4 regions of the Paenibacillus sp. sgz302115 genome follow, and region 3 is predicted to be linked to each of the others. Evidence: riboswitches for the same ligand, from Rfam matches in the RefSeq annotation. Region 3 holds a riboswitch; each other region holds the start of a gene.
What was found. Region 3 has a riboswitch for cyclic di-AMP ahead of AC0LWN_RS03305 (APC family permease). Riboswitches for the same ligand answer to the same signal wherever they lie in the genome.
Positions count from the first base shown of each region.

Region 1 (7,971 bases), on a different contig from region 3:
GCCGATACCTGGCAGACTATCAAGACCGGGCAGCAATAACAAACACAGCTTCACTTGCAATCAATGCCCTGATCGGCGTCGGCAAGCTGATCCTCGGGATGTATCTCCTTTCCGGCTGGCTCATGACCAATGCGGCGTATTACCTGATTCTCTGCGCCGCAAGAGGGCACGCGCTTTATAAATATACCAGAGCCAAAAACCTACAAGATCCCAGGCTGAGATATACGCTGGAATTTGCCGTCTATCAGCGAAGCGGCATCTTCCTTTGTCTTCTGGGAATCTCTTATTTGCTGGTCTGCCTGAGAATGTATTTTTACGGAGACGCTATCGTTTTCCAAGGAAATATCGTTTATCTGGTAGCAACCGTCGCTTTCACCAAGCTTAGTACTGCCATTTATGGAACCCTGACCAACCGGCATCTCAAAGGCCCGATTGTTTCAACCCTCAAAATGATCAGCTTTACAGACGCGATGGTTTCCATTGTGGTGACCCAATATACCTTGCTTATGCTGGAAGACGATTCCAGCCATGCCATAAGTTCGAGCGCCTTGCTGGGAATGGGCTGCAGCGTTGTATTTATCCTCATGGGGATTTACATGCTGCTCAAAAAGAAGAATCCACCGCCGGAGAAATTCTCAGAGAATACCGGCGATGGACTGCAATCATTTCATGAGGCCTAGCCTCGGATAAGGAGTGAGAAAAGCATGCTCAGCCAGCTTATTATCCTGTTTCTTGGCTATCTCATCTTCAAAGAATACTTCAAGCATGGCTAGCCTGGCTTAAGCTTGTCCCGGCTTCGTCTCAATCAACTCCTGCAGGCTGATACTAGAGTTGTTAATGCTGCCGATAGATTTATAGATGATATCAATATTATTTTCCTGCTCGTGGGTCGTTGCCAGCATCTCTTCCGTTGCCGCCGCGTGCTTCTGGGAAATACCCGTGATAAGCTCCACCTGGTCACGCACTTGCGTAAAGATCAGACTGATATGGTCCGTCATATCCAATTTGCTGGCAATATACCGGTCGACACGCTGGAAGATCGTGCTGATGTCGCCGAAGCTCTCAAGCACCTGTCTGGTGATTGCTTCCCCTTCTTTTACCGCCTCGCTGCCGTTATTTGATGTTTCAACCACAAGCCGCGTTTTTGTCTTGATATTATGAATGATCTCGTCGATTTGTTTGACGGTGTTCAAGCATTGCCGGGCCAGCTTCTGAATCTCGTTCGCTACCACCGCAAACCCCGCTCCGGCTTCTCCTGCCCTTGCGGCTTCTATGCTGGCATTCAGGGCGAGCAGATTGGTCTGGTCGGAAATCTGGTTGATCGCCGCCAGGAAGTTATTGACATCATCCATGCTATGGTTGAGCTCTTCGACAGTGGTCATGGAATCCGTTACCGCCGAGTTGATAATATCCATTTGTTTGCCCATTTGCTGGATTCTCTCCGAGCTTTGGCGGACAATTTGACCGGTCTTTTCCGAGGTTTCGGCCAGGCTGTGGGACAGCTCATTGATTTGAGCCATCTTCCCGTCGGTCTCATTCATCTTGTCGTTGATTTCGGCAATGCTCTCCGACTGATCCACAATCCCTGACGCCACTTCCTGGATATTCGCCGTTATGGCATCGCTGATATTTTTGAGCACCCCGATGTCATTATTGCAATTGGCGATATCGGCATTCAGCGCGGACGTATTGTCGTGAATGACACTGACCATTTTATCCATCGCCCCGAGCAGTTCCTTGGCCTCTGCTTCTTTGCGGACGGATAATTCGATCAAATCCGCGCTTCGTTTACATACGAAATATAAGGCCACGATCGTCAGCTCAATGAACCCTATAGTCGAGTAAAAGTTCGTATCAAATTGCTTATGGTTAGAGTAGTAGATCACAATATAGGCAACGTTGTACATTGCGCCAAAACCGTAGAGCAGGCCTTTGTTCAGGTACAGGGAAACGATACAGAGCACAGTAATGATCAACATCCCGGCGATAGGCAATTCTATGTACGGCACGGTACAGGTCAAGGTGGCGAGCACGATAAAGACCATACCCCGAATCTGAAATTTCTTCACATAAATGAACCAGGTGGCCAACAGCAGCTCCAGCAACAGGGAAAAAACCACCTCGGCCCTAACCTCCCCTTGGATAAAAGCGTAGCCAAATCCGATAAATGTGAGCCAGAGAATTGTTGTGACAATCTTGTTGACCTTTTCTGCATTTGTCTTCATAAAGCTTTCATTCATTACACATTCCCCCCAGCGGCCTGTTAGTTTCCTCTTCCAATCTGCACATCTCATTGCTGCTCTATTATCTTTTACAGTTGTTTAAGAATTGTTAAAGCCCCCAGACAACGGGAAGTCTCCTCTTACAATTAACATTTCGTTAACAAGAGAAACATAAGTCAGCAACATTTCTAAGGCAAATTGTATCCAGCAGCTAATAGACCAGAACAATTGAAAGGATGGAGTGCAGTGAGTAAAACAACAGCAGTAAACCTCAGTTCCATAAGAAAAGGACCTATCGTATTCATCATGATACTGGGCGCTTTTCTTGCGACGCTGAACCAGACGGTAATGAGTGTTGCGTTGCCGGAGTTAATGGGGGATTTCAATATTTCGGCATCGACTGCCCAGTGGCTTACAACAGGCTATATGCTTATCAACGGTGTGTTGATTCCGATAACAGCTTATCTGATGAACCGGTTCAGCACACGGCAGCTATTTCAGACTTCGATGATCATTTTCCTGATCGGTACCATTCTCTCCGCTGTGGCGGGCAACTTCCACGTTCTGCTGAGCGGACGCTTGATTCAGGCAGTCGGAGCAGGGATTATTATGCCGCTGCTGACCAATGTGATCTTAACCCTTTTCCCTCCCGAAAAAAGAGGAGCCGCTATGGGTACGGTTGGATTGGCCGTCATATTCGCCCCTGCGGTGGGGCCGACACTCGCCGGATACGTCCTGGAGCACTACAGTTGGCAGGCGATGTTCTATGGCATGCTTCCGATCACAGTCCTTGTAATCATCAGCGGATTCATCTTCCTGAAGAATGTAACCGAACGCTCCCGGCCCAAAATTGATGTAATCAGCGTAATCCTGTCTACCATCGGCTTCGGCGCTTTGCTGTATGGCTTCAGCCGGGCTGGTGTGGACGGATGGTCCAGCGCGGAAGTGCTCTGGCCGCTTGGCGCAGGCGTTGTTATGCTGGCCTTGTTTACCTGGAAACAATTGGTTTCACAAAATCCGCTCCTCGACCTGCGGGCCTTCAAGTACAACATGTTCTCCTTGACGACTGTCATCAATGTCGCCGTTACGATTGTTATGTACGCGGATATGATCCTGCTTCCCCTGTACCTGCAGAACGCCCGCGGCTATTCGGCGATGGAATCCGGCTTGCTGCTGCTGCCCGGCTCATTCGTTATGGGCTTTCTGATGCCGATTACCGGCAAGCTGTTCGACAAGTTCGGAGCCAAATGGCTGTCCATCCTTGGTCTGCTGATTATGATCGCAACAACCTTCAGCTTCACCAACCTGACGGATTCAACCGGTTATCTCTATCTCGTTCTTATGTCCACCGGCCGCCGGATCGGGATGGCTATGATCCTCATGCCGGTACAGACCGCAGGCCTGAACCAGTTGCCGGCCAAGCTGAACGCCCACGGCACAGCCATCTCCAATACCGTTAAGCAAGTGGCCGGCGCGGTAGGCACCTCACTGCTGGTAACCGTTATGACGAACCGTACCACCGCCCATATGACGAGCCTTGCAGCCGCCAATACTGCGGGCAGCGCAACGAAGGAGCATCTGATCATGGAGGCTTCCATCCAGGGTATCAATGATGCCTATCTCGTCATCATCGGCATCAGCATTGCCGGACTGCTGCTCTCCCTGTTCATCCAAAACACCCGGCAGGATAACAGCGGGAAGCAGCCCGAAACGCAGACCGCAGCAAAGGTAAGAAAGATCAAGGCCAAAGAAGCCTAAAAAAATTCAAAACACCCGGATAGCAGCTACAGTTCCCATAGCTTGCGTGCCTTCACCGCCGGGTTATCGCCATGCCGGGCGCACCACAAAAAACTCCAACCGCAGCCTTGGGCTATGGTTGGAGTTTTAGGTCTTTTCGAAAAAACTATACTACCAGGGCCAGGGATTTCCGTCAAGATCGAGATAAGCCGGCTCCTCGCCTATGTATTTCTTGTGCTCCTGCACAATATTCATAATTTTGCGGGCGGACTCTTCCGGAGGTATCGGGGCTCCCTCATCCTTCTCGCCGCTCATATAGGACTGCAGCCAGCCGGGATGAAAGACCATGACTTGGCCGCCCATCACCCGCAGATGGTTGTGCATGAGGGAGGATTGCATATTAAGCGCTGCTTTGGACATGCAATATCCGTACATATTAATCCGCCGATTACGGCTGATGCTGCCGGCTTCGGAGGATATATTCACAATTAGTTTTTGCTTGCCCTGCAGCAGCAGGCCCATTAAGGCGTTGCTGACCCGTAAAGCGCCGAGCGTATTTACATTATATAAATGGGCCATTGAGGCGTCATCCATATCAACGAGTATCGTGGCATCATCCGCGCTTTGAATAATACCGGCATTGTTGATAATCAGATCCACATGCCCGGTGCTGCCGGCAATGCTGCGTGCCGCGCTTTTCACACTTTCGCTGCTGCCGATATCAAGCGGGATCAGCTTCAGGCGCTCCGGGTATTGTTCTTTCAGCGCTGCAAGCTCTCCGGGCTCCGCCATATATTTACCGGCAAAAACCGTATATTTATTCTCAAGGAGCCAGCGTACAAGGAAGAATCCGAGTCCACGGTCAGCACCGGTAACACATGCAATTCTTATCATGAAATGGACACTCCCTCTCCTGAGGTATAAGTAACAAGCACTGCCCGCATTCCCTTCACCTTAGCATGGCGCCTATATTTTTACAATGTCCTGTACAGGACTGTATTTTCCCGGACAAGACTGCTTAAGCTCCCTTTTGATTTAATTTTGAACTATGTTACAATCAGGGATATCATACTCAGGAAGGTGATCCCGATGTCCATTCAACAAATCCATACCCTGGATGAACTGCATCAATACGTGGAACAGCCCGGCAAGAAGCTGCTCTTCAAACATAGCACTACCTGCCCGATCAGCGCCAAAGCAAATGAGGAATTTCAAGCCTACGTCCAGGACTCTGGCACTCCGGCAGCCGTGGTTCATGTGATTGAGGACCGTCCGGTCTCGAACCAGATTGCTGAGGATTTTGGCATCAAGCATGAATCTCCGCAAATTTTCCTGCTGGAAGACAGCGAAGTCCGCTGGAATACCTCCCACTGGAAAATCACCCAGGGCGCCATCAAGGAAGCTGTGAACCAATGAGCGAATCCGTTATCGTTTACTCCACTGCGAACTGCAGTGATTGCAACCAGGTGAAGCAACTGCTGACGGAACAGGGCGTTCCTTTTGAGGTTAGAGATGTTATGACGAGTACAGCCTATCAGGAGGAAGTAGAGCAGCTTGGTTTCATGGGCGTTCCTGTTACTGTATCGGGAGAACATGCCGTCAAAGGCTTCAACCTCCCAAAGCTTAAAGTGCTGATCGAAGCAGCCGCGAAATAAGGCGATAGAGCCCACCCTGGGCCAGCAGTGCCGGCAGAATTTTATACAAATTTTAGAAAAAGGTATCCAGGAACAGCTATCTGTGCCTGAATACCTTTTTTTAGGCTCTAACTGTACTTGGTACAACTAAAACTTCATTTTTTTGCGTTTCAACCGCTGTAATTGCAGTCTGTACACTTAAATCGGCACCAATTCTGTAAATGAAGAGTTTCCCCTATTTTTAACTGCACAGAATACATTTATCTTCTAAAACACGGATTTGAGCACCGCTTTAACTGCAGCAAGTACACTTATCTATTCCACGGTCACATATCCTTATCACGTTCAATCACTATAGCGCTGATTTTTCTCGTCTAAGAACCCATATGCAAGTACCCGGCAAACTTTGTCGATCCATTTTTACACAAAGAATCAATGATTTCTAACCCCCCTTTCCCCTAAAAATGAAAAACAGCGTGCGAGCGAGATAACGGGCCGATAAACGTCAACATATATGCTTTTAGCCAATTAATTTCACCCAATCCCCGCAATTCAATGAAAGCTTGCCGCTGCCCTCCCTTTTCCTTTTTTACAAAGACCTGCCCGAAGTAGTATGATTCGTTTTGAAAGTAATTCATGAAAAGTTACATAAACGCTGAATTCCTGCCAAGCAGGAAACGGGGGAACCACCAGGCGAAAAGCCTACTTGGGGTGAATCCTAAGGAGACTGCACAAATGCGGTCTCACAGGGTAGGGCGACTCTCACCGTCCGAATCCGACAGCTAACCTCGTAAGCGTAAAGAGAGAGATCCTGATCCGCCACGCTTTTGCGCCAGGCTTATTTAAGCCTGTACCGGAGCCGCAGCAGAGGTCCTCCTCTGCTGCGGTTTTTTGTTGTACCCGCATAAGCTGATTTGGAGGATACAATGGTTTGAGACTTAAGGAATTTCGAGGAGGAAAGCTGAAATGGAGCAGCGCAGGCTGTCACGTATTGAGGTGTTTGTATTCAATGCTCCTTGGCCTGCCTTTTGCGGCCCGGAATCGTCCGGGAACTCCCGCTTCGGCATTCTGAGGCTTACCTGCAAGGCAGGCTGCAGCCTGGCCCAAGGCATATTATGCGCAGATGATACGGAATTTGACTTGATGAAATGGAGCAGCTACCTGCGCACCATCCGGCATTGCCGGCTTGATGAAGCCATCGAGATCGTCCGCCGCCTGAGCCCGGAATGGGAACAGACACAGCGGGAGATGGTACAGACAGCCCTGCTCGATTTAAAAGCAAAGCTGCAGGGAAAAGTGCTGTCTGCCCATATCCAGACAGACTCGCGGCTTCATACAGCTGCCGCAGGCAACGGCTCAAGTGCGGGGCGGATATATTATAAGCCTTCGGGAAGCCTGCTGTACCAGCGAAGCTGGCCAGAGCTGGACACGGCGGAGCTTATTGACAAATCCATCGCTTATTACTCGATATTATAGATTTTATATTCAGAGAGGACCGTGAGATTATGCCTGACCCCTTATCGCATCAGCCGGCTGCCGTAGCCGGATACACGAAGTATGTTCAGAAATACAACAGGAGTGTCTATGCACTCAGCAGCCTGCTGCTCGGGCAAGGACCCGAGGCGGAGGAGGCTGTAGTGAAGACCTTCGCGGCGCTCTATGAGTCTTACCTGCAAAAGCGTTTAGACCCGCTTGCCTTCTCCCATGACGCTTTCCGTGAATGCATTCAGCAATGCTCCCGGCTTGCACAAGCCCACAAGCCCTGCTATGCAAATGTGTTGTCCTGGGAAAACCGGCTTGTTCAAGCGCTACGCTACGGCCTTAAGCTCACCCTGCCCGAAATCAGCGCCATTCTCCAGCGGAGTGTGCCTGCCCTTAAGGCACAGCTCAGACAGGTGCGCGAGCAAATGGCAGCACAGGAGGGCTTGCTGCCGAAATCCAGCTTAACCGCCGGGTGAGGAGCGTAAGCATATGAACTAATTAGCCACCTGTGCCTTAACAACGGTATTTCTGCCGTTGTTTCTGAACAAGTCGGCCATCTGCGTCTTAACAACGGTATTTCCTGCCGTTGTTCCTGAACAAACCAGCCATCTGCACTTCAACAGCAGCATTTCTGCCGTTGTTAAGGCACACATTCATCTTTTCAAGGTTACATCAACAGACGAAAATCATAGTTTCCTTAACAGCAGGCAAAGAGCTGCGGCAGAATGCCGCAGCTCTCTCTATTTCGTCTCAGCGCTTGCCCTTACCGCCCTTAGTAAATCTCAGGAAGGCCATGCAGCAGCCCAATAATCCGACACCCAGCAGTAACGTCTGCAGCGCACCAAGCCAGGTTGAGCCTTCCGGCCGGATCAGGCTGCTGATAATAATCAGCAGGA
Region 1 is NZ_JBVYOK010000041.1:551-8,521, reverse strand. Features, by position in the region: gene AC0LWN_RS32090 (hypothetical protein) at 99-680, shown strand; gene AC0LWN_RS32085 (methyl-accepting chemotaxis protein) at 780-2,240, opposite strand; gene AC0LWN_RS32080 (DHA2 family efflux MFS transporter permease subunit) at 2,529-3,980, shown strand; gene AC0LWN_RS32075 (SDR family NAD(P)-dependent oxidoreductase) at 4,131-4,853, opposite strand; gene ytxJ (bacillithiol system redox-active protein YtxJ) at 5,049-5,375, shown strand; gene AC0LWN_RS32065 (glutaredoxin family protein) at 5,372-5,614, shown strand; cyclic di-AMP (ydaO/yuaA leader) riboswitch at 6,237-6,404, shown strand; gene AC0LWN_RS32060 (hypothetical protein) at 6,560-7,069, shown strand; gene AC0LWN_RS32055 (hypothetical protein) at 7,099-7,551, shown strand; gene AC0LWN_RS32050 (hypothetical protein) at 7,826-7,971, opposite strand, start outside.
Region 1: it holds a riboswitch for cyclic di-AMP, as region 3 does, so the genes downstream of both, AC0LWN_RS32060 (hypothetical protein) here and AC0LWN_RS03305 (APC family permease) in region 3, are expected to answer to the same signal.

Region 2 (7,971 bases), on a different contig from region 3:
CTGCCTTTGCCCAATTCCATTTTCTAGAAATTACCGGGGGGGATACCGAATGGTTCTTCACTCCAAAAAATTAAAAACCCTTGATATATCATCGGCATTTCCGACATATCAAGGGCTTAGTATTACTGCTCTTTATCCCGGCCGAGTAGCCCGCTGAGCGCCTCTGTCACGTTCATACCGGTAAGCGTCTGGGTCAATTCAGGAACCTGGGCCATGATTTTGGCAATATCGCCGGTAATTTTGTTCACGCCGGATGAAGCTCCATCCTGGGAAATCACTGTAATCTTATCGACCTTGGCCAGCGGGGAAGCGATTTTGTCAGCCAGCTCTGGCAGAATTTTCAGGAATTCCACTGTAAGCGCTGCTTGCGTGAACTGTTTGTACGCTTCGGCTTTCTTCTCCAGAGCCCCCGCTTCCGCCGCTCCAGCCAGTTGAACAATTTCCGCGTTAGCTTTCCCCTTCGCCAGCTCTGCTTCCGCCGTTGCCAGCCCGCGTTTGGTCGTTGTGGCTGCCTCTGCTTCCGCCTCAAGAATTTGCCGCTGCTTGGCTGCTTCCGCTCTCATAACCGTAGCCTGGTTCTCCGCCTGGGCAGGCTTGATCACCGTTGCCTCCAGTTCCTTCTGTCTCAGCTCAACTTCGATTTCCCGGACGGTCCGGTTAGCTTCCGCTTCCATCTGCGTGATCTTGACCTGTTCGGTAACCAGCGACTGCCTGATTTTATTCTGCTGCAATTCGTACGCAAGATCCGCCTGCGCTTTCTTCACTTCCGTCTCCAGCTTAAAGTCCGCCTGCTTAATGTTCAGTTCCTTCTCGAACTGGGATTCCTTAGCGCGAGCGGCGGTTTCCGCTTCTATGGTGGCCTGATGCGCATCGGCTTTGGCAATGGAGGATTCTTTCGCTGCCTCAGCCTGCTTAATCTGAATGTCGCGTTCTGCTTCCGCCTTGGCAATGCTGGCATCGCGGCGGATACGCTCAATTTCCGGAACCCCCATATTGTCGATATACCCTTTATCGTCGGTAATTTTCTTAATGGTGAAGCTGACCACCTCAAGCCCCATCTTGTCGAGGTCCTCCGAGCAGGTCTCCCGCATCTTGCTGTTGATTTCGTCGGGTGTCTTTAGTATGGATTCCACCGTTAATTGCCCGATTAAGCCGCGCAAATGGCCTTCCACCGAATGCAGGATAATGGTCTCGCGGTCTTCTTCCGGCCGGTCGATAAACTGCTCGCTGGCAGTCAGAATAGCGGTAGGATCACTTTTGATCTTAATCTGGGCCACCGCCTCCAAGCTGAGCTTGATGCCTTGCCGGGAAAACATCGCCTGCGCCGGGATGACATCAAAGCTCATCAGCATCATGGAGATGGTCTTATTGTTCTGGAAGCCGGGGATGACAAAGGTCCCGCCGCCCTGCACCACTCTTTTTCCGCCGAGACCATACACAATCATCGCTTGATTGGGCGGAACCTTTTTATAAGCGTTCACGATACTGAACAAAGCCAGCAGGATAACAACAACAATTGCCGCAATTAAATAAAGAATAGCCATTCGCTTCGACACTCCCCGTTATTTATAATTGTTCGATTTCCCTCTCGAAGAGGGTTACTGTCGCCATTCCTTTATCCACCTTCAAAATAATCACCCTGTCGCCCTTTGCGAGCTGCTGGCCGGCTTCTGCCCGCACTCCAATGGAGCGCATCGTTCCGTGCAGCACATATTTCATTTCCCTAACCGCTCCATCTTCTGCAGAAATACTGATATACCCAAGTTGCCCGACCAGCTCATAATCCATTTCATTCATGCTGCTGTCATACCGGGTCATTAACCGGGCCAGCACCGCATACATCAGACAGCCCAGCAGTAAGGCAACCACAGTGCAGATCAGCACCACTGCAAGCATATTCATTCCGCTGAACCGGGAAAGCACATAACCAGTGCCGCCCCAGACCGTAACAAACACCATCAGCGGGAGTATGGGTACAAAGCCTGGACCTCCAGCATCGCCGCCTCCCACATGCAGATGACCTGCCAGGCCATGTCCATGAAATCCGCCGCTGAGAAGGAGCAATAGCCCTACCCAGAAGCACACGATAAATACAGTAACGATAATCTCCCCCTTTCAGGTATTTTAGCAAGTGATTAAATGCTCTAATTCTCGTTGTTATAAGATCATGCACAGCAAAAAGACCACAGAAGCGGCAGGGCTCTCCGTGGTCGGTTAATCGATCATGGCGCTCATCCTCTCTCTTCGAGGCTTACGGGGTTAGCTGACGGATTCGGGCAGCGAGATTGCCCTACCTTGCAAGAAGCGGCTTTTCAGCACGCAGCAAGGATTCACCCCAGGTGAGCAGCAGCGATCTAAACAAAAGCCGCATTCACCATTGGTTCCCCCGTTCCCACTACCCGGAATTCAGCCATTTGAGAACAGTTTTATTACATTCAGTTGTTGATTGAATCTTACGCCTGTGGCCGGTTAATGTAAAACGTTGCGGATGTCAAAAGAAGCCAAAGATTGCCGCCCCTTCACGAATGAAGGCGCATTCTTTGGCTTCGCTCTTAAACGGCCGATGATTTGCTCATTTTTGCTCCGTTTCTCGCAAGCAGTCCCATTCGCCCAAAGCAAATGCTGTAAATACCATAAACCTTAATATCAACAAGAAAAGGACTCTCTACCAATATAGGTAGGGGAGCCCTTCTCTGCTTCATTGCTAAACTTCGCGCCTTATTTTAAGTTATCCATAAAACTATGCCGCTTAAATCTTGTATGCCTTCATCGCTTTTCTGATCTCTTTGATGCTTGGGCGCTTGCCGTACATCAGGACACCGGTACGGTAGATCTTGGCAGCGAGCCAGCCCATAATGAAGGTGGTCACAAGCAGGATCACAAGCGAAACGGCAATTTCCCAGAAAGCGACTTCCCCTACACCAATACGCAGCAGCATACTGAGCGGTGAAGTGAAAGGAATATAGCTGGCTACCTTGATAAGCATGGTATCCGGGGCCGAAATGCTGAACATCGGAATATAAAAGCTGACAAGACCCAGCATCAGAACCGGCATCAACGCCTGGCCCAGATCCTCCGTACGGCTGACAATGGAGCCTACGGCTGCATACATGAGCGCATACAGGAAGTATCCAAGAATATAGAGAATAAGACCATATACCAGGATTCCAACATTTAGCTGACCCAGATCCAAATCAAAGTCGGACAATATGCTGGCATTATGCGGAAGCATCAGATTGGCGGCGACACTGGCGGAAATAATTGCAATCTGCAGCAAGCCGACCAGGAAGATACCGATGACCTTGCCGAACATTTGTGTAAGCGGCGAAGCGCTGGTAATCAAAATTTCCATAATACGCGAGCTTTTCTCCGAAGTCACCTCGGCTGAGATCATATTACCGGTCATCATAATCGACATAAAGAACAGGAACAACAGAGCATACACGATGACATAGTTAATGATAGGTTTGGACTTCTCAGGTGCGTTTGCCCCTGCTGTTCCGTCCGTGGTGATCTGCTGTGTACCGATGGATACCGGGGCGAACATGGCAGCTACCTGCTCCTGGGTCAGCTTGTCACCGACGATCAGCTTAGTGTTGACCTGCTGCAGCGCGTTCTGGAGATAGGTTTGCACGTCTCCATTCAGCTCTCCGTCTTTACTGTGATAGGTTACAGGAGGCACGCCATCCCCGGCCTGTGCGGCAAAAGTAAGGTAGCCTTCAATGGTTCCGTCATCCAGCCCCTTCTTCAGAGCAGCGTCATCCGCTGATGCATACGGCGTAAGCGTCACCTTGTCTGCTGCTTTATCCGCATTCGCAGGCGCAGGAGGCGTAAAGGCCACCAGGAGATCGGCAACACGGTTGCCCTGCTCAGCTATTACACCAATCTGTGTAGTCTTGGCAGCGCCATCGTCGCCCTTGAATACTTTGATCATATACGGAATGTTCATACCGATGCTGATCAGCAGCACGAGAATCAGCGTCGTTACCGTAAACGACTTGGTTCTCACTTTATTTTTGAAGGTAAAGCCGATAATTGTTCCCATCTTATTCATTAGATTCACCCACCGCTCTGATAAAGATTTGGTTCAAGGTTGGTTCCTTGATTTCGAAATGCTCCACTTCTCCCGCCGATATGGCATGCTGCAGAATGCGCTGCGCCGCACCAATCTCGCTGATCGAAAGGACATAACCGCGTTCCTGCCGTTGTACTGCGCTTACCCCTGGAATGCCTTCCAGTCCGCTGACTTCACCCACTGTCCGCAGTATAACCTCCTCGCGGGGGTAGCCCTTCTTGATCTCACGGATATCGCCCTGAACAACCGTATTGGAACGGTCGAGAATGGTAATATTGCGGCACAGCTCCTCCACGTGCTCCATCCGGTGAGTGGAGAACAGAATGCTGGTGCCCTGATCGCGCAGTTCCTTTACTGTATCCTTGAGCAGCTCTACATTGACAGGGTCCAAACCGCTGAAAGCTTCGTCGAGCACCAGAATTTGCGGTTTATGGACAACAGCAGCGATAAAGCCCATTTTCTGCTGATTGCCCTTGGAGAGCTCTTCGATTCTCTTATTGTAGTATTCCGGGACGTCGAAGCGGTCCAGCCAGTAGCGCAGGCTCTTATCCGCATCGCTTGCCGACATGCCGCGCAGCCGGGCCAGATAAATGATCTGGTCGCTGACCTTGACCTTCGGATACAGCCCCCGTTCCTCCGGGAGATATCCCATCAGATGCTGCAGCTCATTGCTGTATGCTTTGCTGTTGTAGAGTATCTTCCCTTCGTCAGGATAGATCAGGCCAAGCACCATGCGCATGGTTGTTGTTTTGCCGGCGCCGTTGGCACCGAGCAGTCCATAAATCTCACCTTGCTCCACCTTCAGGCTGATTCCATTTACTGCGGTTTTGTCACCATACTGCTTCACTACGTGTTCCAGCTTCAAAGCTTCCATTCTCTTAATCTCCTCTCTCCTGGTCAATCAGAACGGGGCGATGCCCCTGTGTCCATAAGCTTAAGATTTCATCCAGCTCCAAGCTTCGGGTCTTAATAACCTTTACGCCCAAATCGTGGATGCGTTTCTCATTCTGCTCTGCCTGCGGGGATATAAATGAAGCGACTCCCGGTGTCTCCACCGCAAAATGCATCGCTCCCGGCAGCTCTGCCGCCAGCTCATCCAGCTCTTCCTGCTCCACCTGAACGGAAATCTCACTCCAGGAGCCGAACAAGCTGTCCTTCTCGGCCATGCCGAGCAGCTGCCCCTGATGCATCAGCACGATATAATCGGCGAGCCGCCGCACTTCTTCAACGATATGGGTAGAGATCACCACGGTAGCGCCAGTCTGATCCATGTGCTTGCGCAGCGTTTCGATCATGATCTTCCAGGCAAAAGGGTCCAGCCCCGAGGACGGCTCATCCAGCAGCAGCAGCTTCGGGCGGGCCGCAAGCGCAGCGGCAATCTCGAATTTCCGGCGCTCGCCCTTGGACATTTTGCCAAGCCTTGCCCCCTTCGGCACTTCAAATTCCGCAAGCAGCTCCTGGAAATAGCCATGATCCCAAGCCGGATACCACTGGCGGCGGAATTCGCCTGCACCTTCGGCAGTCCAGTATCTCTCCTCAGACTGCGAGGTCTCCGGGACGTAGGCAATGCTCTGGCGAACCTCCAGCGGCAGACCGTCCGCATGCTGCTGCTCGAACCAGCGGATCTCTCCTTCTTCGGGGTACGTAAGCTGCAGGAGCATGTGCAGCAGCGTGCTTTTACCGGAGCCATTCTGGCCCACCAGTGCGGTAATATAGCCTTGCGGGAGATTCAGATTAAGCGGCCCTATGGTTCTGTTGCGACGCTTCTTGCTCACATTCCGCAGCTCTATAGCCTGCTGTACCATTGAATGACCCCACCCTTCATTTCTGTGCCTTATATTTGTTCTTCACAATCTCCATGAACAGTTCTGTCAGTTCCTCTTCCGAACAGTTTACCGATAAGCCGACATCCACCGCACCCTCCAGCGCTTTGCGGATAGCCTCCCTCTTATAGCCTTCCATCGCGTCACCACCCACATGAGATACAAAAGTACCCGTACCCTGCCTCGTCCGCAGCAGCCCTTCATTCTCCAGATCCTGATAGACCCGGCGCACCGTAATCACGCTGCATTTCAGGTCACCGGCAAATTCACGGATCGAGGGAAGAAGCGTACCTTCGGTGATGACTCCGCTGATAATTAGCGATTTGAGCTGGGTTTCAATCTGGTGGTAGAGCGGCTCGGCGCTGTTCTCATTAATTTGAATCGGAATCCACATGATTTCCACCAACCTTCCAGGCCCCGGCAAGCCGGATGGCCTTCTTGCCATTCAGCCCCTTCATACGAGATCACGGCTCTTCAGCCGGTGTATGGTCCATTTGGAAAAGAGCTGTACCGACAGCGTGCCCAGCAGCAGGGTTGCCCACATGAGGGGAGAGGCGAAGCCCCATTCCTTCGCACTTTGAACACTGAAGAGGAACAGGTTCCCTCCCGCAAACCAAATCAGCAGCGCTATACCCAGGCACAGGAGCGTAATGAGCAGGAGGAACCAGAAATATATTTTGCCGCTGAACGATAATTCGATGAAAATGTAAAGTCCCGACATCATAAGTCCAAAGCCGATCCAGGTCAGTGCAAAGGCAAGATAGCCGGGGATGGATAATTCACTTCGGATTTGGCCGCTGATGGCATACGTGAGGCCGAAATAGAGCGCTCCGTTCAGCCCGAAAGAGCACACGGTGTGCAGTTTTCTTTTGCACAGAATTACATCAGCCGGGATTGGAAGAGTGCGCATATAAGCGAGCATCTTGGTATACGAATCCTCACTCCAATACTTCATTGTGCGCTTAGAGAAGGTGAAGCCAAGCATCGGAATCATAGAGAGCAGCAGGAAATCAGCCAGAACTTTCCCGTCCCCCTCCCCCAGGACATCATCAAAAATCATTCCGTTAAATATGGACATATAACCCATAAATAAAATGGCGAATATCAGCGCCTGCAGGATCTTCAGCTTGTCGGCCCGAAGGTCGCTCCGGACAATAATCCAGGCATTTCTTATGGTTGTCATGAACTCTAACCTCGCTTTGTCGTCTCATGAGCGTAGGCGTCAGCAGATACTGTGTATATTGTGTATCGCTGTGTGCTTACTGTGTATATCTATATACACAGTATATGACCTGATATTTCCAATGTCAACGACTATTCCATATTTTTCTCGAATGCCTGCATTCTACTAGAAACGTACGCTCGGGAATTGTAACAGACTTACATATATAGTATATTATTGCCATATATAGGTTTTCTTGCGAGGATGGTGATGCTGAACCAGGGACAGACATGGGCTAATAGTAAAGTTACTGGTTCACTATTGACGGGGATACGCCTTTATCCTTTCATTCCGACTATGCCGCCCTGGGCAATACTAACGTACTGGGCAGCTTCGTGAAGCTGGATACACCCAAGACGGGAGCCGACTATTACATGGAGGTTAGCTTCAGCGCTGCGGCAGGCAGTATTCCCACTGGCGGAAGCTCCGGGGATATTCAGACCCGCATCAACAAAACTGACTGGTCCAGCTTCAATGAAGCGAATGACTATTCGTTTGACCCGGCCAAAACCTCCTACGCCAATTGGAGCAGGGTCACTCTATATCAGAACGGCCAGCTTGTCTGGGGAACCGAGCCATAAGCGCGGTGTAATGCCAGCGGCTTAAGAGCCTTAGCATAGGGGCCTGTCCAATGATGCGGCAATTTTGTAAGAAAATATAAAAGCAGCCCTACCTTCTGCTCTGAAGGTAGGGCTGCCTTATTGTTGTTGTACCTACAGGTCTACATTATGGGAGACCCGTAAAATCGTAGGCATGATGCGTGTCTGGTCAGTCGTTGTATACTCTGGACATTTCATTTGCGGTACACCTGCACCATCCAGGAAAATACCTTCCAGTTTATTGCTTGGCTC
Region 2 is NZ_JBVYOK010000032.1:48,511-56,481, reverse strand. Features, by position in the region: gene AC0LWN_RS30520 (flotillin family protein) at 123-1,544, opposite strand; gene AC0LWN_RS30515 (NfeD family membrane protein) at 1,567-2,103, opposite strand; cyclic di-AMP (ydaO/yuaA leader) riboswitch at 2,234-2,422, opposite strand; gene AC0LWN_RS30510 (ABC transporter permease) at 2,750-4,054, opposite strand; gene AC0LWN_RS30505 (ABC transporter ATP-binding protein) at 4,047-4,949, opposite strand; gene AC0LWN_RS30500 (ABC transporter ATP-binding protein) at 4,954-5,880, opposite strand; gene AC0LWN_RS30495 (GntR family transcriptional regulator) at 5,897-6,292, opposite strand; gene AC0LWN_RS30490 (hypothetical protein) at 6,353-7,081, opposite strand; gene AC0LWN_RS30485 (cellulose binding domain-containing protein) at 7,381-7,701, shown strand; gene AC0LWN_RS30480 (hypothetical protein) at 7,834-7,971, opposite strand, start outside.
Region 2: it holds a riboswitch for cyclic di-AMP, as region 3 does, so the genes downstream of both, AC0LWN_RS30515 (NfeD family membrane protein) here and AC0LWN_RS03305 (APC family permease) in region 3, are expected to answer to the same signal.

Region 3 (7,971 bases):
CAAAAAGCTGGTCGATTTAATGAACGGCGAGATTTGGGCTGCAGCCGCAGATGGCGGCGGGACCGAATTTAGCTTTCGGATTACGCTGCAGACTATTGAACAGATCGGGACAGAAGCCGTGTGAATGGGGTTTGCCAAAGCTAGAGTTTTAATTATATAATTTTAAATCATATGAACTTCATCACACCAGTCCGCACAGGACGGAAAGGAACTCTCTTTTGAGCAAAACAAAAAATAATAATGTCATGGCTCCCCAATTAAACAAGCAGGAGAGACGCAGGGCAGAGCTTGAGAAGCAGAAGCAGAAGACGAGAATTCTGATTATCAGTACAGTAGCGTTAGTTGTTATCATCTTTGTAGGGTTATTCATGTTAGCTTCGAAGGACAGTTCCTCGTCAACAGCAGGTTCCGGTACAGCATTCAACTTCAATTACAGTGAGCTGCCAAGACTAGGCAAAGAGGATGCCCCGGTAAAAATCGTCGAGTTTGGCGATTTCAAATGTCCGGCGTGCGCCCAATTCTCCGGCTCGATCAAACCGCAGCTTGTTCAGGAATATGTAAATCAGGATAAGGCAGCACTTTATTTTGTGAATATGGCCTTTATTGGCCCGGATTCGGTAACAGCCTCTTTGGCCGCATTGTCTGTCTACCATCAGAACAGTGACGCTTTCTGGACCTACTACGATGCTCTATATGCTAATCAAGGTGACGAGAACAAGGAGTGGGCAACCGCAGACTTTCTGGTGAGCCTGGCGCAGAAGGAAAAGCTCCCGATTGATTTTGATCTGCTGCGCAAAGACATTGAGAACCGCACCTATGAAAGTGAACTGCAAAGCGACATTAAGATCGCCAAAGATGCAGGGGTAACTTCCACACCTACAGTTTTTGTTAATGGTGTAAAGGTGGATGAGCCTTTCAAGATGCAAGCGATTGACGCACAGGTTAAAGCCGCCACCACAGCAGTGAGTGCCAAGTGATGAAGTTTTCCAGGTTCTGCCGCCGCCACTGCCTTTATCTGGCCTGGTTCGTATCCGTAATTGCCGTAGCAGGCAGCTTGTATCTCAGCGAGGTGCTGAAATATGAGCCCTGCAAGCTCTGCTGGTTCCAGCGCATCTTTATGTATCCGCAGCTCATCCTGCTCGGAATTGCCACCTACCGGAATGATAAAAGCATTATTCCCTATGTGCTGCCCTTAAGTCTGATTGGCGGCTCGATCTCGCTCTATCATTATGCCGAGCAGAAGATTCCCGCACTCAGCAAGGTGATTCCTTGTACAATCGGCGTTCCCTGCAACAAGGATTATCTGAATTATTTCGGGTTTATTACCATTCCGTTGCTCGCCCTGATTGCTTTTGCTATGATTGCGATTTTGCTCTGGAACGGTCGTAAAGAAGAAGAGGCAGAGTGAGAAACTTCTGACACAAATATTAATCGAAAACCTGTAAAAACACGTGTTGCAGGGATAATTGAAGAGAATGAAAGATCAGGTTATCCCTCATCATGGATTTGCGTTTTTTGAATGTTTTTTCATTCTTTTTTCATTTTTTTCACCGCTTTACGGAAGACGCGTTGTAGATTATCATTAGTCCTTGTGAGAAGTTGAATACGCGCTGAATTTTCCGTAAGGGAAAACGGGGGAACCATTATTGGCAGATGTGCCAAAGGGGTGAATCGGTAGCGGGTCAGATGACCCCGACCGTAGGGCTACCACAGTCCGAATCCGCCAGCTAACCTCGTAAGCAATGGTGGGATAATGACGATGCTGTAAGCATGCGGATCATTTCCGTATGCTTATTTTTGTGCCTGCATTTATGAAACCCGCTAATGAAAACAGCGCACGGTACTACCGATTCGACTTAACAAAGAGAGGAACTGTTACTACAATGGTAAGCAAGGTAAAACGACTATTGATCGGGCGTCCGATGAAGTCGAACGAACTCGATCATGAAAAGTTATCCAAGGTAAAAGCATTGGCTGTCCTATCTTCTGATGCGCTCTCGTCTGTAGCCTATGGGACGGAACAAATCCTGATTGTCTTGGTGGCTGCCGGTTTTACAGCCATCTGGTATTCACTGCCAATTGCATTAGCCGTATTGGGCCTGCTGGCTATTTTGATTTTATCCTATCGCCAGACCATTTTTGCCTATCCTCAGGGCGGCGGCGCGTATATCGTAGCCAAAACCAACCTCGGGATTCCAACCGGCTTGCTCGCCGGAGGCTCTTTGTTGGTGGATTACATTTTGACCGTTGCGGTAAGCGCCTCGGCGGGTACGGATGCGATCACATCCGCTTTTCCAAGTCTGCATAATCATAGCGTACTTATCGCTGTTACCGTAATTACGCTCCTGACCATTGTCAATTTGCGGGGAGTTACGGAATCTGCATCATTCATTGCCATTCCGGTATATCTGTTCGTAATCTCGATCTTTGTGCTGATAATATCCGGAGTATTCAAATATATAACCGGCGGCGCTCATGCGAATGTCCCTGAAATTGGGTCGGCCGTTTCCAACGTCAGCCTGTTTCTGTTGCTCAAGGCCTTCAGCTCCGGCTGTTCGGCACTGACAGGTGTTGAGGCTGTATCCAATGCCATTCCGAATTTTAAAGCCCCGGCGGAGAAAAATGCCGCTAAAACCTTGATGATGATGGGGATTATCCTCGGGATTATGTTCACGGGAATTACGCTGCTTGCTTACTGGTATGGAATTACACCGGATGAAAAAGCGACAGTTGTTTCACAAATTGCCGAATCCACCTTTGGCCGTGGCGCTTTGTACTATTTCATACAAGGCATTACAGCAGTGATCCTGTTCCTGGCTGCCAATACAGCCTACTCAGCGTTTCCGCTGCTCGCCTTCATGTTCGCTAAGGATAAGTACCTTCCGCATGCATTTATGGTCCGTGGTGACCGCTTGGGCTTCTCCAACGGCATTATTTTTCTCGGGGTTCTGTCGGCTTTGCTGGTAGCTGCATTCCACGGCAATACCGACGGCCTGATTCCTTTGTATGCGGTGGGTGTGTTTATTCCGTTTACGCTGTCCCAGCTTGGCATGATGGTGCACTGGTTCAAAACCAAGCCCAAAGGCTGGCATAATAAATTTGCTGTGAACACAGTGGGGATGCTCACAACTCTGACTATTACGCTCATCTTCATTATTACGAAGTTCTCCAGTGTATGGATGGCCTTCATCTTCCTGCCTGTTGTCATGTTCGTATTCCATCGTATTCACCGCCATTATCTGAATATTGCAGATCAATTGCGAATTTGCCCGGCAACAGATAAGCCTTGCATTAAGGGAAGCACAGTAGTCGTTCCTGTCGCGGGTGTGACACGTGCGGTGCTTCATTCAATCAGCTACGCCAAGTCCTTGACGGACAATGTGGTGGCTGTGTACATCGGTTTTGATGAAGAAGAAATTCACAAGATGGAGCAGAAATGGGAGGAGTGGAACCCGGGTGTACGCCTGATTGTGCTCCGTTCCCGTTACCGCAGCATTATCCGGCCGCTTGTCAAGTTCATTGATACGGTAGAGTGGAAGACGGCTTCAACCGACCATATCACCGTCTTGATCCCGCAATTTATTACCAAGCACTGGTGGCAGGCCATTCTGCATAACCAGACCAGCTTGTTCATCCGTTCTTATCTCATGAATCAAAAAGACATTGTTGTAGCAACCGTGCCTTTTCATTTGCACAAATAGACAGATGGTCATCATTATCTAGGCTGTTTCCGAGGAGTTCGGAAGCGGCCTATTTTTTATGGAAGAAAAATGATTTATCAATATGGTATTATATGTATTACGAATATTTCAGGGGGGAGATAGGAAATGGCTATTTATTTTGTAAGACATGGTATAGATGACGAAGGATTTCGTGGCGGGTGGAGTCAACGGGGACTTGTAGCTGAGGGGTACAGGCAATCGGAGAAGCTTGGCAATTATCTCAAGGAAAACCAATCCACATTCAACATTCATCGTATTGTTAGCAGCGATTTGCAGCGGGCATTAGATACGGCAAATGAGATTGCCAGGGCACTGGAACTGCCAGTTGAAGGCAGCGGTTATTGGAGAGAGACGAACAATGGTGTTATAGCTGGCATGCCCAATGAAATTGTAAATGAACGGTATCCTGGTTTGTATTTTGCAAGTTTGCAGATGGATGAGAGGTATCCCGGCGGAGAAAGTCCCCTTGAGTTTTTCACTCGCATTAAAGAGATATTATTAAAATTATGCGAAGAGCAAGTAAGATGCAGTCATAATGAAAATGTAGTCGTTGTTACACACGGAGGTGTAATAAATGTAATTTATCATATTCTAAGAGGGTTAGATTGGACAAACAAAAGCAGCAAAGCATTCCCGGCTTCAAATACCAGTATTCATAAAGTAGAGTATTGTGACGGAGGCTGGGAAATTTTAATAGAAAACCATACGGAGCATCTAAATTATACCAAAAACTAAACATTTATATTGACATGGATAATGATAATCAATATCATTTAGTGGAGTGAGACTAAGGCATTCAGCTTAAGCTTCATACTATTTAAGCGAATGTTACGAAGCGAATTTTACTGTGATGTTGAACCTGCAGGAGCAACTGCTTCTTAAAACTTTTTAGGAGTGAAAACCATGTCAGAACGTTTGAACACAGAACAATTAAGTATAGGATATGCTGAGGCGGTGATCGTCAAGGGATTGGATCTGTCTCTTCCAACAGGGAAGATCACAGCGCTTGTCGGGGCCAACGGCTCCGGGAAATCTACCATTCTCAAGACTATGGCGCGTATCATGAAGCCTAAGAGCGGCAGCGTGATGCTGGACGGCAAGTCGATTCACAATCTGTCCACAAAAGAGGTAGCCCGGCAGCTTGCGATTCTGCCGCAGAATCCTACCGCTCCGGATGGTCTGACCGTCTCTGAACTGGTTGGCTACGGCCGCTATCCCCATCAGAAGGGCTTCGGTACCATGACTTCGGAAGACCGCGATATTATCGCTAAGGCGATCTCTGTTACCGGGATGGAAGCATTCCATGACCGCCCGATTGACCGGCTCTCCGGGGGGCAGCGCCAGCGGGCCTGGATTGCTATGGCTCTGGCTCAGCAGACGGATATTCTTTTCCTCGATGAGCCGACAACGTTTCTTGATATGGCGCACCAATTGGAGGTGCTGCAGCTTCTGCAGAAGCTGAACGAGGAGGAAGGCCGCACGATTATTATGGTTGTGCATGATTTGAACCATGCGTCCCGCTATGCCCAGCATATGGTGGCGATCAAATCGGGCAGTGTGATCAGCGAAGGCACTCCGGCCGAGGTAATGACGCCGGCCGTGCTGCGTGAGGTGTTCGGGATCGAAGCGGATATTGTTCCTGATCCGCGTACGGGTGTGCCGCTCTGCCTGCCTTATGAATTGGCGGCATACAAAGCGGTAGGGATGTAAGGAGGCAAGGTCATGAATGAAGCGCTCAGCCAAGAGCTGATCAGCAAGTTTGACCTTCATCCCGCAGAACCTGCCGAGGCTTTGCATTCTTTTAAGGCGCTGGAGCTTGTCCATAAAGAGGGAATGCGCGATTTCCTCGAATGTTACCGCCCTCTTATGAGAGCACTGGATGATAAAGCGGCTGCGGCATATATGGGAAGCTGGTTCTCGAGTCTGGCGCTTGCGGTGCAATATTCGCTCTCCGTGTATTCCTCAATACCGGTAATAAGCTTGTCTCGTTTATCCATCCATCTCATTCCGGTCAACGGGTATTGCCGGATAGTTTTTTCGCTACAGGACTGGGAGATAGAGAATGCCCCGAAGGAAGCGGCGCGTGAGGGTTGGCGCAATGAGGTGCTGACCCGCTTCTACCGTGATACAGCAGCTCCGTTGCTGCGGAGCTTGCATGAGGCAAGCGGTCTGAGTCTGAGTGATATATGGGGCCAACTGCCGACTAAATTCAACTACTATATGGAGCAGTTTGCAGATGGGCTTCAGGATTCCAAGCTGCTGGATACTTTGCAGGACGATTACAGCTATCTGAAGCACAGTCTGCCGGCAGAAATTCTCGGGATGAAGCGGAATCCGTTTGATGTCACGGTTCGCAGAATAGAAGCGCTGGACGACCCGGGGCGGACCGTGCAGATGCGCAACCGCTGCTGTCTCTATTACCGGACTGAAGGTGGAAGCTACTGCTACACCTGTCCCCGCTTGAAAGAAGAGGAGAGGGCGGCACGGCGGGTAGAATACCGCAAAAAGGCGGCCCGCGCCCAAGGATAGGTTATAAACGTGAAATCTGACTCATAATGATTACATATGCAGCAGGCCCAGGCTCCCGTCATTGACAAGGGAGCCTGTTCGTTGTTAAAGTTGTGGTTGCCCTGGTTAAATTCCACACTATTTTTTTTGCATATAAGCAGCGGAGTATGATTATCCGGTGAATAAGGATCATTATTTTTATAGAGTCAAAGGAGCAAAGAAGATGAACATCAGCAAAATATATGAGGATCTGCAGCAGTTGGTTCCGGCTGGAGTGGTTAAGCGCGATGAGGTGCTGGAGAGCCATGTGTTCACCCGTATGGGCGGTCAGGCGGACATCCTGGCAGCGCCAGTGACATATGTGGAGCTTCAGTCCATTGTTACATATGCCCGCGTAAATGAAATTCCGCTTACAGTCCTGGGTAACGGCTCGAATGTCATTATCCGTGACGGAGGCATCCGCGGAATTGTTCTGCTGACCTCTGAATTAACCGAAATGGGGCTGCGGGACGATTTGCTCTATGCCCAGTGCGGCGCAAAGATTATTGATGTCTCCAGATTTGCCTTGGAGAAGCAGCTTGCCGGACTTGAGTTCGCCTGCGGAATTCCTGGCACTGTAGGCGGAGCGCTGTACATGAATGCTGGCGCATATGGCGGTGAGGTCAAGGATGTGCTGCATAGCGCACTTGCCGTTGACAAAGCTGGGCGGCTGGTGACTTTGCAGGGAGATGAACTGGAGTGGGGCTACCGTAAAAGCGTCTTCGCCAGCGGGGACTTCATTGTGCTGGAGGCCCGATTTGCATTGCAGCCAGGGGATTCAACGAATATCAAAGCCATAATGGACGATTTGACCTACCAGCGTGAATCGAAGCAGCCACTGGAGTATCCTTCCTGCGGAAGTGTCTTCAAGCGCCCTCCCGGAAGATTTGCCGGGCAATTGATTCAAGAAAGCGGACTTCAGGGAACAAGAATCGGCGGTGCTGAAGTGTCGCGTAAGCATGCAGGATTCATTGTGAACACAGATCATGCGACGGCTAAGGACTATATTGGGCTGATCCATCATGTTCAGGCTACGGTTAAGGATAAGTTCGGTGTGGAGCTCGAGACGGAAGTTGAGATTATTGGAGAAGAGTAACTGACATAGGACGCAGGCTGAAATGCCGCGTCCTGTTTTTTTCTGCATAAGAGGCAGGGTCATGCTTCAGCCAGTGAGATGGAATACTTTCCTCTGTCAGTCCGCAGTTCAACCTGACCGTCATTCACAGCATCCAGACGGAGCCCGCTGACGGCAATCTCATAGCTCTGCTGAGGAAGAGGTACTAGCTCGCCATCCCTGTTCAGGGTACTGCCAGTGCCCCGCAAGATCAGCGCGCTGTCCAGATAATCGTCAATAACGTCATCGGCATTGCGGTAAGCGACGGCTTCCAGACTGAAGTGGACGGTGTCGTGGTCATTCATCTCCTGCTTCTCAATCACAATGGTTGCGCCCACCTGGGCGGTCAGCCAATCCATAAGTTTCTGTTCGCTTTGATCCATCAGATGATCCCATCCTTATCAAGGAGATTATAGAAGTTAAGTTACCCTTTTGTTCGAAATTGAATCCATAGTTCTGTCAGTGTGGGAAAAATTATAATTAATGTGATGAATAATTTATGCCATGAAAAAATGCGTCAGGGCTGCTCTTTTCACTGATTTTGGATCATCTGTAAGGGTTGCCAGGCTACGGCCTGACATGGTATAG
Region 3 is NZ_JBVYOK010000001.1:719,459-727,429, reverse strand. Features, by position in the region: gene AC0LWN_RS03320 (ATP-binding protein) at 1-124, shown strand, start outside; gene AC0LWN_RS03315 (DsbA family protein) at 219-977, shown strand; gene AC0LWN_RS03310 (disulfide oxidoreductase) at 977-1,408, shown strand; cyclic di-AMP (ydaO/yuaA leader) riboswitch at 1,599-1,757, shown strand; gene AC0LWN_RS03305 (APC family permease) at 1,884-3,701, shown strand; gene AC0LWN_RS03300 (histidine phosphatase family protein) at 3,828-4,457, shown strand; gene AC0LWN_RS03295 (ABC transporter ATP-binding protein) at 4,626-5,432, shown strand; gene AC0LWN_RS03290 ((2Fe-2S)-binding protein) at 5,445-6,251, shown strand; gene murB (UDP-N-acetylmuramate dehydrogenase) at 6,454-7,365, shown strand; gene ymzB (protein YmzB) at 7,425-7,766, opposite strand.

Region 4 (7,971 bases), on a different contig from region 3:
TATTAAAAATAATATCATTTTTGTACGGATTTATTCAAGCGAAAATGGATTTTCCACCCATGGAAATGGACTGCGCCGCTATATAGATATTCACTCAGCTTAGTGAACGCACCGCATACACTTCTTTGCAGAATCCGCGCAGGCCGTTATAAATTCTGGCTACCTTGGACTGCTTCGACACCAGACCGAACACTGTAGGCCCGCTGCCGGACATCAGTACGCCGTCAGCGCCCAGCTTCACCATCGCATCCTTAAGCTGCTGCACCTCCGGGTGCAGCTTAAGCGTCACGTCCTCCAGCACGTTGCCGAGGCCAGCGCAGACCGCTGCGAAGTCGCCGGCCTCGATGGCTGCCTGCATCCGTGACGCAGACGGATGCACCGCTATGCTGTTCGCGCGTACGCGTCCGTACACCTCAGCCGTCGATACATTGATCGGTGGCTTCGCCAGGATGACCCAGCACTGCGGCGGACTCTTAATCGGAGTCAGCCGTTCGCCCCTGCCCGTAGCGAGGGCAGTGCCGCCTGTGACGCAGAACGGGACGTCCGAGCCGAGCTCGGCACCCAGTTCCTGCAGCTCCTGCGCCGGAATCCCAAGGCGCCAGAGACGGTTCAGGCCGCGCAGCGTAGCCGCGGCATCACTGCTGCCGCCGGCGAGGCCGGCAGCGACCGGAATTCTTTTGTCCAGATGGATATGTACGCCGCTCTTCACATTATAGCGGTCTTTAATAAGCCTTGCCGCCTGGAAGGCCAGGTTCTTCTCATCCAGCGGAATATAACCGGCTTGGCTCGTGATGATAATCGAATCCCGTTTCAGCTCAGACAGCTCAAGACGGTCCGCCAGATCGACCATCGTCATGATCATTTCCACCTCATGGAAACCATCGGCGCGTTTATGCAGCACATCCAGCATCAAATTGATTTTGGCTGGAGCTTTTTCATACATTTTCAAGGCGTTCACCCACCCTCAGCTTTTCCCGTAAAAACAACTTAACATATTATATGAGAAACTTGTAACGAAGTCCATTATCAAAGTGTAGCGCAGGCCGAAAAGGGCACCGTCAGCATGACAGCACCCTTTGGCTACCCTTTTTCGCACCCTGAGCTCAGGATTTGCGCGCTGCCTGCTCGGCGAGCTGGATTGCTCTTTTCACCATGTTCCCAGCGTCCTTGGCTCTGATCCCGCCCCACCCATCCCGCTCTACCGTCTCATAAAAGCCTAGTTCCTTGGCCAGCTCTGTCTTCAGTTCCTCCGACATCATGCCTCGTTTTCTGCGGCTCATTACGAAATTCCTCCTTGTAGGATAATGATGATGAGCTTGTTGCTGCTTTAGTATGCTGCCGGAGCGTACCCGCCATTCAGCCAAAACGTATGCCTGCTTCTTTTTAACAAAAAAACAGCCTCCCTGCGGGGAGACTGTCCGTACAACATTAAGCTTTAATATACACAATCCGCATCTGCCCATCATCTTCACAAACTGTGATTTCCACAGATTCAGTAAGTATATCGGCATAGCTATAGGAGACACGCTTGAAGGTTTGCTGCTCCTGATCCAGTTTGACAATAAATACAGAAGGGTACGTTTCTTCCAGGACACCGGTGCGTTCAACGGTTTTACGACGGCCACCGTTAGCACGCAACGTGATCTTATGACCGACATGTGCTTCGAGACTGCGTTTAATTTCCAACAGCGCGTTATTAGCCATTGCCTGACGACCACCTCTTTCCTTGTCCATTATACAACTTTTCACATTCATTGTCAAATTAAATAAATAATTATAGAGTATGCCAAAATAGTTGTCAACGGAATTTTTTTAGAAGGAAGAGAGGCCGTCTTTAGCTCCTTGTTAGCGGTAACATCAGGGTCTACTAAGCAACAACGCTTATTGAGTCCATAACGACAAAAAGAAAAGGACAAGCGCTAAGCCTGCCCCTTCCTTTTTCCATATGCCGCTACTTTTACCGCTACATCACTGACGGCTCCACCTTCAGGGTCGAAAGATTCTGCAGGCGGGGCATACCAATGCGGAAGCTGCCGCGGGTCTCAATTCCGCCCATTCCCTGGCTGCCGCTGATGGTATTATTCAGAACGTCCCCAAGACTAACCGAATCCCGAATTGAGGTAAAAGAAGCCTTTGCCGCGATATACACCGGGTCCAGCGCGTGTATCAGGATTCTTCCGGGCGAGCTTGCAAAGTTGGCACCTGCGCCCAGCAATGCTTCAAAATGTGATTGGCAAGCTCCCGCCACAACAGTCAGCGAATCAAAGTTGCGCTCATATTCCCGTGCGACCTGAACCGCCGCCACAAAGTTCTGCGAATTTTTGTAGCTGTTCAGACTGTAAAGGTCATAAGTATGCTGCTGCTTGAGCACACCGTCGTGGCCGGTGATGACTACAATATCCGGGCGCACACGGGGCAGCAGCCGGTATAACGTTTCAGCCATCTTCGACTCATGAACATGATGGCCTTCAGCGGGTATCCGCAATTGCTCATACAGACTGATGCTCTTCTTCAAGTAAAGGGCATCACCATCCAGATGCAGCACTTTCCCCGGCACCTCGAAATATGCCGCCTCCTTGGGAGAATGGGGCCATACCCCGGATACACTCTCTCCATTGCGCTGGCTCTGCTCCTGACGGTCCTTGCGCAGCCGGGTTAATGATTCCGTGGCCTTAATCTGCGCCTGCTGTCCCCGCTTAGTAACGCGGGTAGGCGGCACCTGCACCAAGTCGTCCAGTGGGGCATCCGCCAGCAGGCGGAATTCTGTGCCCTTGATTACGGCCCCGTTCTGCACAATGTTCTCCACCCGGAACGTTACATCGCCACCATATGATTTACGAACGACCAAGTCTCCTAAATTCATTTCACACCACCTCTACCCCATCGTATGGGCAAAGGTCCCGGTTGGTTCTTAATCGGCGCCTATTTGATTCCTGCAGCAAGCAGCACGGCACTTAACCGGGCATACTCGGCAATACTCAGCGTTTCCCCGCGGCGGGTCGGCTCGATACCGGCTTCAGCTAGCAGAGACTCCAGACGCTCCCTTCCTTCTCCCGGAAAAAAGCGGGCCTTGAGGTTGTTGGCAATCGTCTTGCGGCGCTGGGTGAAGGAAGCCTGGACCACCTCGAAGAAATGCTTCTCATCGGCCACTTCAACCGGCGGACGTTCTCTCACCTTCAGACGGATCACGGCAGACTCCACGTTAGGCTGCGGAATGAATACCGTGCGCGGCACAATACAGACCAGTTCAGGCTCGCTATAATACTGTACGGCGATGCTTAAGCTGCCGTAATCTTTACCGCCCGGTGAAGCCGCCATGCGCTCGGCAACCTCCTTCTGGATCATCACTACGATGTTGTCGAGCGGCAGCTTCTCTTCCAGCAGCTTCATGAGTATGGGGGTCGTCACATAATAAGGCAGATTCGCAACCACGCTGACTCTCTCCACACCGGTAAAATCTTCAGCAAACAGCTCCTGCAAATTCACCTTCAGCACATCATCGTTGCGGATCTTCACATGCGGATAGGAAGCAAGTACATCCCGCAGAATCGGAATCAAGCGCTGGTCAATCTCCACTGCCGTTACGGCACCGGCTGCAGCCGCCAGCCTTTCGGTCAACGCGCCGATCCCCGGTCCAATTTCCAGTGCCCCTGCGGCCTGATCGAGACCGGCCGCGTCCACAATTTTGTCGAGTATATTCTGGTCAATCAGAAAATTCTGGCCTAGGCTTTTCTTGAACGAAAATCCGTAACGCTGAATAATTTCCTTAGTCCGTGCCGGAGATGAAATATTGTTGTTGCCACTCATGAGGTAATGCCTCCCTGATCAATTTGCGCGACAGCGTTATTGAATTCCTCCCGCGTAATACCAAACATCGCCAGCCTCTTATATAACTGCTTGCCGTTGCAGTATCCGATGCCGAGCAGGTTGCCCAGCGCCATTCTCCGCTCTGCGGCCTGGGCATGCACCATCATCCCGGCAGCCATCAGGTCATCCAGCCCAATCAAGGCCGGAGCGCCTTCGAAGGAGGTGTGGACATGCTGGAGCGCGTAACGGATCGCCTCCGGGGAGGCATTTTCAACCCCGATGTCGCCTTTACGGGTAGCGTCCTTCTCGGGGATGAACGCATGCTTGCAGCCCGGAACCTTCGAAGAGACAATTTTGCGGATGCGTTCACCGGCATGATCGGGGTCTGTAAGAATAATAACCCCCCTGCGTTCCATCGCTAGCTGAATCTTGGCGATCACCTTGCGGTCGACAGCCGAACCGCCTGTCTCAATCGTATCCGCATCTACCGCACGCTTCACGGCAACCGTATCGCTTTTGCCTTCCACAACAATTAATTCCTTGATCATATTTCCTTACTCCTTCATCGTCTGGAACGCAAAAAGAAGAGGATCGCTCCCCTTCTTTTTGGCTAAAGAATGTATAAGTGATGAGCGGCAGCTCTTTGATCCATTCCAAAAGTGCTACCATCACTATATCTTATAAACCGCTAATTTGCAAAAGACTTAGGCCGCCTAATTCAGCTCCGGCTTCACAGGCCCAATGACATAGATCGTCCGGGATTTGCGGCCAAAGTTACGGGCATGGCTCAGTGAATCGTAATAGACATCCACCTTGTTGCCTTTGATGGCACCGCCGGTATCCTCTGCACGGCGAAACCCTAATCCCTCAATGTACACCCACCAGCCGATAGGTATTACACTCGGGTCAACAGCAATGGTCCGACCTTCCGTTACGCGTGTGCCGGAGGCGGTACGTGTACCAATACCAGGCTCTTCAGAAGAATAAGCCGTCATGGATACATTTTTGATCACTCTTTTGTATTCGAAATCTACGCCTGCCTTAGTGATGACGTTATTGCTGTTTGCGCTAACTTTGGATGATTTGGAGGTAGTTGCTGGTTTGGAAGTTACTGTAGCTACTGCAGGCTTGGGAAGGGCTTTGATACCAATGGCAATAATTTTGTCTTTGGTTACCGTCTGTACTTCCTTGCCAACCATACGCATTGAAGCCAGCTTACCGTCTCGATAGATCTTCTCGATATGCTGAACCATTACGCCTGGTTTACCCGCTTGCGCCACTCTTACGGTTCCCTTGGTCAGGGAGGGGTCTGCTGTCTTGATTACCCGGAAAGGCAAACTTGCTGTCCGCTGCACAACTTGTTTGTTGATACGGACAATTTTGACTTTCATGTCAGCAGTAACTGCGGTTTCAAGCGAAGGATAAATCTTGTCATAGCTCTCCAGGCTGATGCCCAGTTTGCCAATGGCCTGACCGATGGTGTCTTCGGTCGTATACAATGTCTTAGTTGCTCCGTCTGCGGTAAGGCTAAACGCCTGCGCACGGTTAATCACGACACGGTCGCCGTCTTTTATTTCATCACTAAGGCCAATGGATAAAGCATCATGCGGCTGCAGCGAAATTTGTTCCTTTGCCAGCACATCGCTGAGCAGCGCTTCCCGCGTCTCAAGCTTCTGTACTTTTCCGTCTATGACTAACGTTATTTCTTTAATGCTTTGACCGTGTACGTACAGCAGAATTATCAGCGCGATAATAATTGACACCACACCTGCAAGCGAAAGTACGCGAGGATTCACTTGCTTCAACCGTAATGCGAAAGACCTGCTGGATGATTGCGAATCATGGGATACTTCTGGTTGGAATACGCCCATTCTCTCCATCCTCCTTACATAGCCCCGTCGTCCAAGTTGTATATCTTAAGATGACTGTATCATTTCTGACGAAACTAGGTTTGAGATTACCACAGGATACGCCCGCATTGCTTTAGCGTTTCCTGCTCATGGATCGCCTGCTCGGCATAGCTGCTCCAGGTACCTGTTATATAACAGTATGCCGGGATCATTCGCATTATTCATAACAAAAAAAGCCCAAAAGAGTTCATAGAGGACTCTTTCGTGGCTCTCCGGGTGTCAGAATACGCGGGAATGCTTTTGCACGAGGTTTCCTCTCTTACTTGCGCTTACGGGGTTAGCTGTCGGGTTCGGGCATAAGAGAGACGCCCTATCTTAGGTCACCCGCTCACGGCGGTTGCCCTCAAATTCACCCCAAAGACCCGTGAAGAAATCGAATACTGTCTGCGGCATTTCTGTGTTGTACCCTATGTACGGACATGCGGCAGAGCAATATTGGTTCCCCCGTTCTCCATACGGAGACTCAGCGAGACGATCCATGAAATAGTGACTGTCACAGTAACAACAGCTCACTGCACTGAAAAGATGATATCCTGTTTTGATGCATGTTGTAAAGCGCGATTCAAGCACGTTTAAGCAAAAAAATCATTAAAATATTGTAATAATCAGTTGATTTTGTGTTAAAAAAGTTTAATATATCGGATATACTTCTTTTTTCACCCGATTTTCTCTCGATTTCAGACTATCCCAAATCGTTCCAGCGCGTTCGCATACGTAATTTCCGCCAATTCTTGTAAATCAATCCCTTTTATTTCCGCCGCTGCTTGGGCCACCAGCTTCACATGAGCGCTCTCATTTCGCTTGCCCCGGAAGGGGTGAGGCGTCAAATATGGCGAGTCGGTTTCGATCAAAAGCCGGTCCATCGGAGTCTGGGCAAGCACCTCTTTAGGTACCCTTGCATTCTTGAAAGTAACAGGTCCGCCAAATGACAGGTGAAAGCCTAGATCGAGACACATTTTGGCTGTTTCCCAGCTCCCGGAAAACGAATGCATCACACCGCCAACTTCATTCGCTTTCTCTTCCCGCAAAATCCGCACCACATCCTCATGCGCATCGCGGTTATGAATACAGATTGGCATCTTCAGCTCCCGGGCAAGTCCAATTTGTTTGCGGAACACCTCATGCTGAACCTCCTTCGGGGAGGTGTCCCAGTAATAATCCAGTCCGATTTCCCCAATGGCCACCACCTTCTTATGGCTGCAAAGTGAGGCGATCCAGTCGAGATCACCATCCTTCATGTCAATAGCATCCACAGGATGCCAGCCGACGGCTGCATAAATATAATCATAAGTCTCGGCCAATTTCATCGTTGTCGGAATCGTTTCCCGGTTGAACCCGATGTTAATCATCTTGCTGACCCCAGCCTCTACCGCCCTGGCGATAACCTCTTCACGGTCCTCGTCGAATTGTGGAGCATCGAGATGGGTGTGAGTGTCGAATAGCTGCATTTCTTCTCATCCTTTCGTTTGTGATTTCTATGATGAATTCCATAAATTTTCGTATTATTTGTCAAAAATTTTAACGATGGACAGAGGTAGCCGTGGGAGAGCTTTCTGCAGCTTGTCCTGCGGGAAATACAGGTGATGCCTGCCGCGGTGTATCCCGCTGATCGAGCGGACAATATCCGAAACTTCGGAAATTTCCCTCAGCTTGTCATGCCGGTCAAGGAGCAGAATTTGCTTGCTGTCAAAGCCCTCGCCCGGACGGAAAACATCATAGGGGAGATCTGTCGGAAAATCAATTTCCAGGTCGTAATCGGCATCCAGTCCAGCCTCTGTAAAGCTGCGGCGAATTTCGCCAATCGTCTCTGAATCGAGATTTTCCATCTCTACATATTTATACAGTCTACGATGAATAAACCGGTTGCACAAGTCGCTTAACGTTTTGTCCTCTTCCAGCGTCCACTGCATAAAGGCTGTCTGGACCAGAGCCTCATCCAAGAGCAGGTACTGCTCCACGCTCACCTCACCACGGAACAAATCACTCAAGGGCTCAATCATGAAGCGGAAAGAATAGCCTTCCCGGAATAGCTCTTTGGCTCTGCGGAAAATCTGCCGCAAAATGATCTCCGAGCTGCGCGTAACCGGATGAAAATAAACCTGCCAATACATCTGATAGCGCGACATCAAATAATCCTCAATCGCATGCATCCCCGACTCTTTGACGACAACCCGGCCATTATAGGGACGCAGCATTCTCAGAATACGGTCAATATCAATGGTTCCGTAATTCACCCCTGTATAATACGCATCTC
Region 4 is NZ_JBVYOK010000028.1:11,286-19,256, reverse strand. Features, by position in the region: gene ispE (4-(cytidine 5'-diphospho)-2-C-methyl-D-erythritol kinase) at 95-949, opposite strand; gene AC0LWN_RS29225 (small, acid-soluble spore protein, alpha/beta type) at 1,104-1,280, opposite strand; gene veg (biofilm formation stimulator Veg) at 1,429-1,704, opposite strand; gene yabG (sporulation peptidase YabG) at 1,964-2,863, opposite strand; gene rsmA (16S rRNA (adenine(1518)-N(6)/adenine(1519)-N(6))-dimethyltransferase RsmA) at 2,923-3,807, opposite strand; gene rnmV (ribonuclease M5) at 3,804-4,355, opposite strand; gene AC0LWN_RS29200 (resuscitation-promoting factor) at 4,521-5,678, opposite strand; cyclic di-AMP (ydaO/yuaA leader) riboswitch at 5,969-6,196, opposite strand; gene AC0LWN_RS29195 (TatD family hydrolase) at 6,395-7,165, opposite strand; gene AC0LWN_RS29190 (HD domain-containing protein) at 7,220-7,971, opposite strand, start outside.
Region 4: it holds a riboswitch for cyclic di-AMP, as region 3 does, so the genes downstream of both, AC0LWN_RS29200 (resuscitation-promoting factor) here and AC0LWN_RS03305 (APC family permease) in region 3, are expected to answer to the same signal.